One region of the Acidovorax sp. BLS4 genome, then DNA from elsewhere that is predicted to be linked to it. Evidence: predicted binding sites of a transcription regulator. Region 1 holds the regulator's gene; the other holds the start of a gene.
The links. The regulator LexA, encoded in region 1, represses DNA repair genes until DNA is damaged. The targets are predictions, from matches to a motif close to ACTGTATNNNNATACAGT.
Positions count from the first base shown of each region.

Region 2: recA (recombinase RecA) is a predicted target of LexA. The motif match lies at 1,670-1,687, and genes of this name have one in related genera.

Region 1 is NZ_CP136797.1:1,437,298-1,441,506, forward strand. Features, by position in the region: gene hrpA (ATP-dependent RNA helicase HrpA) at 1-644, shown strand, start outside; gene R1Z03_RS06570 (hypothetical protein) at 868-990, opposite strand; gene lexA (transcriptional repressor LexA) at 1,601-2,275, opposite strand; gene R1Z03_RS06580 (asparaginase) at 2,360-3,328, shown strand; gene adk (adenylate kinase) at 3,399-4,055, opposite strand; gene kdsB (3-deoxy-manno-octulosonate cytidylyltransferase) at 4,196-4,209, opposite strand, start outside.
Region 2 is NZ_CP136797.1:2,745,120-2,749,328, reverse strand. Features, by position in the region: gene R1Z03_RS12710 (methyl-accepting chemotaxis protein) at 1-975, opposite strand, end outside; gene R1Z03_RS12705 (MarR family winged helix-turn-helix transcriptional regulator) at 1,103-1,606, opposite strand; gene recA (recombinase RecA) at 1,747-2,838, shown strand; gene recX (recombination regulator RecX) at 2,916-3,380, shown strand; gene R1Z03_RS12690 (DUF1631 family protein) at 3,432-4,209, opposite strand, start outside.

The sequences.
Region 1 (4,209 bases):
TCAAGTACCTGGAAAAGAACATTCCCGACCTGCAGAAGATGGCTGTGGCCTACATGCCGCTGGGCACGCAGGAAGAACTGCGCAGCCAGATCATCGACGTGGCGCTGGACCGGGCCTTCCTGCTCGACCCGTTGCCCACCGATGAGACCGCGTTCAAGCGCCGGGTGGACGAGGGACGCGGCCGGCTCACCCTGATCGCCAACGAGGTCGCGCGGCTCGCCGGCACGATCTTGCTGGAGTACGCCGCCGCAGCGCGCAAGATCAAGGACACCAAGAACGCACCCGAAGCCGTGCAGGACGCGCAGCAGCAGTTGCAGCGCCTCATGCCCAAGGCGTTCCTGGCTGCGGCACCGTGGGCGCAACTGGCGCATTTTGCCCGCTACCTCAAGGCGATCACGCTGCGGCTGGACAAATACCGCGCCGATCCGGCGCGCGACGCCACCAAGCTGGCCGAACTGCGCCCGCAGGAGCAGCGCTACTGGCGCCTGGTGGCCGAACGCAAGGGCGCGGTGGATGCACGCATGCAGGAGCTGCGCTGGCTGCTGGAAGAGTTGCGGGTGAGCTTTTTCGCCCAGGAGCTGCGAACCCCGCAGCCGGTGAGCGTGAAGCGGTTGGACAAGCTCTGGGCGCAACTCAACAGTTGAGGCCGGCAGCCAGGCTGCGCGGCGCTTCGCATCGACATCGGCACGGTGGGCGGCGGGGCACGGGGACCCATGGTGGAAGACTTGCCCAACCCTGCTCGGCCCCATTCATCGCGGAGCGGCTTCCCCCGAGCACCCACCAGGCACCCACCAGGCACCCACCAGGCACCCACCAGGCACCTCCGGGTGCTTCAGGGTTGCCGGGCTGCGGCTGGGATGTGCGGCCTCAATGGGGCGCCTGCAAGGCCGCCTCGGCCCGCACGAGGCGGTCCAGTTCCGCGCACACATCGGCCATGCGGCCGGAGATCAGCACGCGCGCCGCCGCACCGGGGCCGCGGCGATCCAGCACCCGCAGCGGGCGCGCAGCAGGCCGGGGGCGGCTGCAACCCGCAAATGCCCCACTGTCATTGGCGCTGGTGCTGGGCCATGACCGTGCAGACGGGGTTGTCGCCAGTGTGGGGGGACATGCTGAAAAGGGCTGGTCGGGCGGTGCCTGCCGCGGCCGAACCACCACGAAGCGCCGTGGCAGGGGGGCGAGCGCTGTAGGACACGGCAGGCCCTCTGCCGCCGCACTTTCCAAGGCGGTGCATGGCAGCGGTTCGATGGCAGCCGGCCGCGTGGCGGACGGGCTGATGGCGTCGGCATGGAGGCCTGGGGCCACGGCATGCACCGTGCCTCTGCCGCTGGCGCCGCCGCCTGGCTGGCCTGCGACGGCCCTGCGGTCCTGGCGCGGAGGGCGGCAGGCGGGCGCGCGCAGCCACCGCGCCAAAGCATTCAGCGGTTGCGAAAAGGAAGAAAAAGCGAGCAGGGCAAATCCCATGTGAAAACTCCAGCGAAGTGCGAGGGGGTTGAACACAGGCAGGATTGCCGAGGAAAAACACACTGCCGCAGGGTTGGCTGACCAGGGCTTCTTGCCCCTGGCCGCCAGACGCCCGCCACCTGCGGCGGTGTGCAGCGGGCTACATCAGCATGGTGTTGCGGATCAGGCCCACTGCGAGCCCTTCGATTTCGAAAGGCTCGCCCGGATGCACGGTGATGACGGGGTAGTCGGGGTTTTCGGGCAGCAGCTCGATGGCGGTGGCCGTGCGGCGCAGGCGCTTGACGGTGACGTCGTCGCCCAGCCGGGCCACGATGATCTGGCCGTTGCGCGCCTCGCGGGTGGATTGCACGGCGAGCAGGTCGCCGTCCATGATGCCCGCATCGCGCATGGACATGCCGCGCACCTTGAGCAGGTAATCCGGCTTGTGCTGGAACAGGCTGCCCTCCACGCTGTAGGTTTGGTCGACGTGTTCCTGCGCGAGAATGGGCGACCCTGCCGCCACCCGCCCCACCAGGGGAAGCGACAGCTGCGACAGGCCCGGCATGGGCAGGTTGAACTGGGTGCCGCGGGCGGCATTGATGGAGCGCACCGTGTCGCTGCGCAGCCGGATGCCGCGCGATGTGCCGCTGACCAGTTCGATGACGCCCTTGCGGGCCAGGGCTTGCAGGTGCTCTTCGGCCGCATTGGCGGACTTGAAGCCGAACTCGGCGGCGATTTCCGCCCGGGTGGGGGGCGCGCCGGTGCGGGAGATGGCGGTCTGGATCAGATCGAGGATCTGCTGCTGGCGGGCGGTGAGCTTGGGACTGTCGAACATGAGTGACTCCGGTGCTGAACGGATAGGCAGGTAGAGGCCTGTTTTTTAATCCAGTCACTGTATTTTTAACCAGTTTTTTGGAGCGTGCAAGTGGGCACAGGAAAAATCGTGGTGCTGGGCACCGGCGGAACCATCGCGGGCAAGGCCGCCAAGGCCGGAGACAACATCGGCTATACCGCCGGTCAGGTGAGCGTGGGGCAGTTGCTGGAGGCGATTCCTGGGCTGGCGCAGGCGGCCCGTGGCCGGATCGAAGCCGAGCAGATCGCGCAGATCGACAGCAAGGACATGGATTTCGCCGTATGGCGGCAACTGGCCCACCGCTGCACGCAGTTGCTGGCCGATCCCGATGTGCGCGGGGTGGTGGTCACGCACGGCACCGACACGCTGGAGGAGACGGCGTGGTTCCTGGACTCGGTCCTGGACACTGCCGAACGCCCCGTGGTGCTGGCCTGCGCCATGCGGCCGGCAACGGCGATCGCGCCGGACGGTCCGCAGAATCTGCTCGATGCGGTGGCGGTAGCGGCCACGCCCGGGGCGCGCGGGGTGCTGGCGGTGGTGGCAGGCACGATCCACACCGCGCGCGACGTGCAGAAAGTGCACCCCTATCGCGTGGATGCCTTCAGTTCAGGAGACGCCGGGCCGCTGGGCTGGGTGGAGGAGGGCGCGGTTCGCCTGGCCCATGGCTGGCCGGCCCCTTCGGTTCCGCGATTGGATGCGCTTCACCACATCGCCAACACTTACCTGTGGCCGCGGGTGGAGGTGCTCATGAACCACGTCGGCGCCGACGGCCGCATCGTCGACCTGCTGGTGCTGGACGGCGTGGATGGCCTCGTGGTGGCGGCGACGGGCAACGGCACGCTGCACCATGCCCTGGCCAAGGCGCTGGAGCGCGCGCACGAGAGCGGTGTGGAAGTGCGCGTGGCCACCCGCTGCCCGCTGGGCCGGGTGCTGCCCAAGCCGGGGGACGCCTTGCCCCACTCGGAGGGGTTGAGCCCGGTGAAGGCCCGCATCAGCCTGCTGCTCGATCTGCTCGCCCGGCCTCGGCGCCCCTGAAATGGCAACGCCCCGCAGAGGGCGGGGCGTTCCAGGCACGGCCGAGGTGCCGTGCGGGTTCAGTCGGCAATCAGCCGGCCAGTGCGGCCAGCGCGCGCTGGGTGATCTCTTCCACGCTGCCCGTGCCGCTGATGGCGCGGTATTTGGGAGCGCCGGCCGGATCGGCCTTGGCCCAGCTGGAGTAGTACTCCACCAGCGGACGGGTCTGGGCGCTGTACACATCCAGGCGCTTCTTGACGGTGGCCTCCTTGTCGTCTTCGCGCTGGATGAGGTCTTCGCCGGTCACGTCGTCCTTGCCTTCCACCTTGGGCGGGTTGAACTTGACGTGGTACGTGCGACCGCTGGCCGGGTGGGAGCGGCGGCCGCTCATGCGTTCGATGATGGCATCGAAGGGCACGTCGATCTCGAGCACATAGTCGAGCTTGACGCCCGCGGCCTTCATGGCGTCGGCCTGCGGGATGGTGCGGGGAAATCCGTCGAACAGGAAGCCGGACGTGCAGTCGGGCTGTGCGATGCGCTCTTTCACGAGATTGATGATGAGGTCGTCGCTGACCAGCGCCCCCGCATCCATGACGGCCTTGGCCTGCTGCCCCAGCGGCGTGCCTGCCTTGACGGCGGCGCGCAGCATGTCACCGGTGGAGATTTGCGGAATACCGTATTTCTGGCAAATGAATGCGGCCTGCGTGCCCTTTCCGGCGCCGGGTGCGCCCAAAAGAATCAGTCTCATGGATGTCCTCTAAGTGTTGAATTCGGCTGGCGCCACTGGCCACGGGCTTGCCTCCGGCCCGGGATGCGGCGCTCTGATCGCGGGCAAGGATAGCACGCGGGTCCACGCGCTTTCCTGACACGGCGGGGACTCTGAAAACGCTAAGAAAACAGCG
Region 2 (4,209 bases), 1.3 Mb from region 1:
CGCCAGCTGGCTGGCCTTCTGGGCGCCGTCGGCGTTCTGGCGCACGGTGGAGCTCAACTCCTCCATGGACGCGGCGGTTTCTTCCAGGGCCGAGGCCTGCTGTTCGGTGCGGGCCGACAGGTCCTGGTTGCCCTGCTCGATCTGCGAGCTGGCCGCGGCCACGCCTTCGGCGCTGCCATGGACGGCACCGACCACGCTCGCCAGGCTGGCGCGCATGTCGCTCAGGGCCTGCATCAGCTGTGCGGACTCGTCCTTGCCGTGCACGGCGATGTCCATCGTCAGGTCGCCGGCGGCCACGCCCCGCGCCACTTCGACGGCCGAGGCCAGCGGCCGCGTGATGTGCCGCGTGATCCACCAGGCCAGCACCGAGGCGATCGCCACCGCAGCGATCAGCAGGGCCAGCAGCGTGGTCTGCGCACGGTGGAACGTGGCCACCGCATCGTCGTGCGCGGCGTCGCCGCCTCGGCGGTTCACGCGGGCCAGCTCGCCCAGCGTGGACGCCATGGCATCGAAGCCCTTTTCCGAATCGGTGAAGAAGATCCGCAGCGTTTCATCGTGCGCCTGCAGTGGCTGGTCCAGCATGCGGCGCTGCACCGCGAGGTACTGGTCGCGCTGGGCCTGGTAGGCCTCGTAGCCCTTGCGCTCTTCCCCCGGATTGACCAGCGGCGCATATACGGCCTCGGCCTCCGCCAGTTGCTGGCGTCGCACCTTGAGCTCTTCCTTGAGCTTGTTCAGGTTGCTCTGGTCGGTCGGCAGGAAGGCCTCGCTCTCGGTGCGCCGCAGGCGGTTGGCGGCGATGCGCACGTTGCCGATGGCCTCGATGCTGGGCAGCCAGTTCGTGGCCAGGTCTTCGGCGCTGGCGTTGATGCGCAGCATCTGGCCCCAGGCCATCCAGGCCAGGGCGACGGTGATCAGCGTGGTAACGCTGAAGGCGAGCGCCAGTTTGGCGCCAATGCGGAGGTTGTGCAGGTTCATGATAAGTACCATCTATTGCGTTTGGTATCTCGATTAACTTTTAGATACCTTAGAAGAGGCTTAAATCGGAATCCGCAGCGCAAAAAATGGCAAAAATGCGATGTCATTTGTATCATTTTTGCAGTTTTCAACCTGACAGACCGTCGCCTTCCGCATACGCTTCCAGTCCGATCGCCACCACCGTGGCGACCTCGTCGCCCACCTCCATGCGGAATTCCGCTTCCGCCTGCGCCACCGCGTCGCGGAACGCCTGCAGCCACGCCAAGCCCGCGGCAGTGAAGCAGACGCGGCGCGCCCGGGCATCGCGCGGGTCGGGTTCCCGCACCACCAGGCCCCAGGCGACGCACTGGTCCACCAGATCGGCCATCGACTGCTTCGTCATGCCGGCCCGCTGCGCCAGATCGGTCAGCCGGTCGCCATCCAGCGAAAGGTGGCGCGTGATGTGGACGTGCGCCGCACTCACCTGATCGCGCGCGGCGAGGTTGGAAAGCGCCAGCGGCACTTCCACGTTGTGGGCCATGAGTTCGAGCACCCGCGCATCGAACCGGCGCATGGCATGCCCGAGCAGGCGGCCCAGGTGGGTCTGGCGCCAGCCATCGTCGAGGGGGGGAGAAGGTGGGGTTTCGGCCATGGCACATTGTCAGGGAAACTGACTTAAAACACCGTTTACGCGCCGAGACGGCTCGCATAAACTACTGTTCAAGCATCCAGCCTGTGACTACCCACAGCCGGACAGACACACCCCAACCCATTGTTTTTCAAGGACTTTCCATGGACTTCGCCGTCAAGGGGACCCACCCCGCCCAGCCCGTCAACACCGAAAAGGCCAAGGCCCTACAGGCCGCGCTGGCCCAGATCGAAAAGCAGTTCGGCAAGGGCACGATCATGCGCCTGGGCGAAGGCGAGGTGATCGAGGACATCCAGGTCGTCTCCACCGGCTCGCTGGGCCTGGATATCGCGCTGGGCGTGGGCGGCCTGCCCCGCGGCCGAGTGGTCGAGATCTACGGCCCGGAATCGTCCGGCAAGACGACGCTCACGCTGCAGGTGATCGCCGAGATGCAAAAGCAGGGCGGCCAGTGCGCCTTCGTCGATGCCGAGCACGCGCTCGACGTGCAATACGCCCAGAAGCTCGGCGTGCAGCTGTCCGATCTGCTGATCAGCCAGCCCGACACCGGCGAGCAGGCCCTGGAGATCGTGGACAGCCTCGTGCGTTCGGGCGCCGTGGACCTGATCGTGATCGACTCGGTCGCCGCGCTCACCCCCAAGGCCGAAATCGAAGGCGAAATGGGCGATGCGCTGCCCGGCCTGCAGGCCCGCCTGATGAGCCAGGCGCTGCGCAAGCTCACCGCCACCATCAAGAAGACCAACTGCATGGTCATCTTCATCAACCAGATCCGCATGAAGATCGGCGTGATGTTCGGCAGCCCCGAAACCACCACGGGCGGCAACGCGCTCAAGTTCTACGCCTCGGTGCGTTTGGACATCCGCCGCACCGGCACGATCAAGAAGGGCGACGAGGCCGTGGGCAACGAGACCAAGGTCAAGGTCGTGAAGAACAAGGTCAGCCCGCCGTTCAAAACGGCCGAGTTCGACATCCTGTTCGGCGAGGGCATCAGCCGCGAGGGCGAGATCATCGACATGGGCGTGAACGCGAAGATCATCGAAAAGAGCGGCGCCTGGTACGCCTACAACGGCGAGAAGATCGGCCAGGGCCGCGACAACTCGCGGGAGTTCCTGCGCGAGAACGCCGACCTCGCCCGCGAGATCGAGAACAAGGTGCGCGAGAGCCTGGGCATCGCCCTGCTGCCCGCCAGCCTGGAAGCCCCCGCCGCCGCCCCGGCCAAGGAAGCGGCCGAGAAGTAAGCCTTGGCCGATTGCAGGCCATGCCCGGCTCCAGCGCTTGATTGACAGGCGCTGGACGCTTCTACTGTCATAGCACCATGGGATTTGCGACGCTTTCGCTCAAGGGCCGGGCGCTGCGCCTGCTGGCACAGCGCGAACACTCCCGCGCCGAACTGGCCACCAAGCTGGCCCGCCACGTGCAGGAAGGCGACGACCTGAACGCCGTGCTCGACGACCTGCAGGCCAAGGATTTCATCAGCGCGCAGCGCGTGGCCGATTCGGTGGTGAACCGCCGCGCCGCCCGCCTGGGCACGCAGCGCCTGGTGCAGGAGCTGCGTGGCAAGGGACTGGACGACGCCCTGGTGCGCGCCACCGCGGAGCGCCTACGCGCCACCGAGCTGGAGCGCGCACAGGCCGTGTGGCGCCAGCGCTTCGGCACCCCGGGCGAGACGCCGCAGGAGCGCGCGCGCCAGATGCGCTTCATGGCCGCACGGGGCTTTGCCGGCGACATCGTGCGCCGCGTGGTGCGGGGCGACGGCAGCGGGGACGACGACGGCGATTGATGGCGCTGATTCCGGGCCCGCGCCGATCCTGGGCCCGCGAGGCCGGCTGGCTCAGTCCAGCAACCGTTCCGGGTTGGCGTCGATCTTGGCCAGCGCGTCGCGCGTGGCCCGCATCGTGAGCGCTTCCTCTTCCTGCGCCACCAGCAGGCCGGACTGCAGGTAGGCGCCCAGGCGCTTGAGCTGCAGCAGGTAGCTGCTGCCATCGGGCGCGGCGAACAGGTGCAGCTGCTTGCGCTGGCTTTGCCACACGTACTGCACCTGCGCCGACGCGCCGTTGTGGTCCAGCGTGAACCAGGCCCCGGGCTGCAGCTCCTGCGCCCAGGCCACCATGCCCGGCTCCACGGGCGCGCCGTTGTCGGCGATCACGTGGATGGACGAGGCATCGATGCCCAGCATCAGCTCGATGTTGTCGGCGTTGAGCGGCATTTCGCCCAGCGTCGCATCGCTGATGTAGTCCTCCAGATTGGCCAGGCGACGCGCCATGGCATCGATGTGCGCCTGCGGGATGGACGCCGTCTTGGACAGGAAGGCATCGGCCAGCGTGTCGGTCAGCACCTTCACCTGCGCATCCTGCTCCGGCCCGTTCACGCCGAGCAGCGCCAGGCCCTGGCGCAGGTGCTGCAGCAGCGGCGGCAGGCTCTGGATGACCTTGGCGCGGTCCGCCCGGTGGGGCTTGGCGCTGGCGGCCCAGACCAGATCGGCCGCCGTGCGCTTGAGTGCCACGGTGTCCGGGTGCTGCGCGCCGTCGCGCACCGCCGACATGGCCAGCACCTCGGCCCAGGTCTTGAAGAGAAAATCGCGGATCTCCTCGCGCACCGGCATGTCCCGC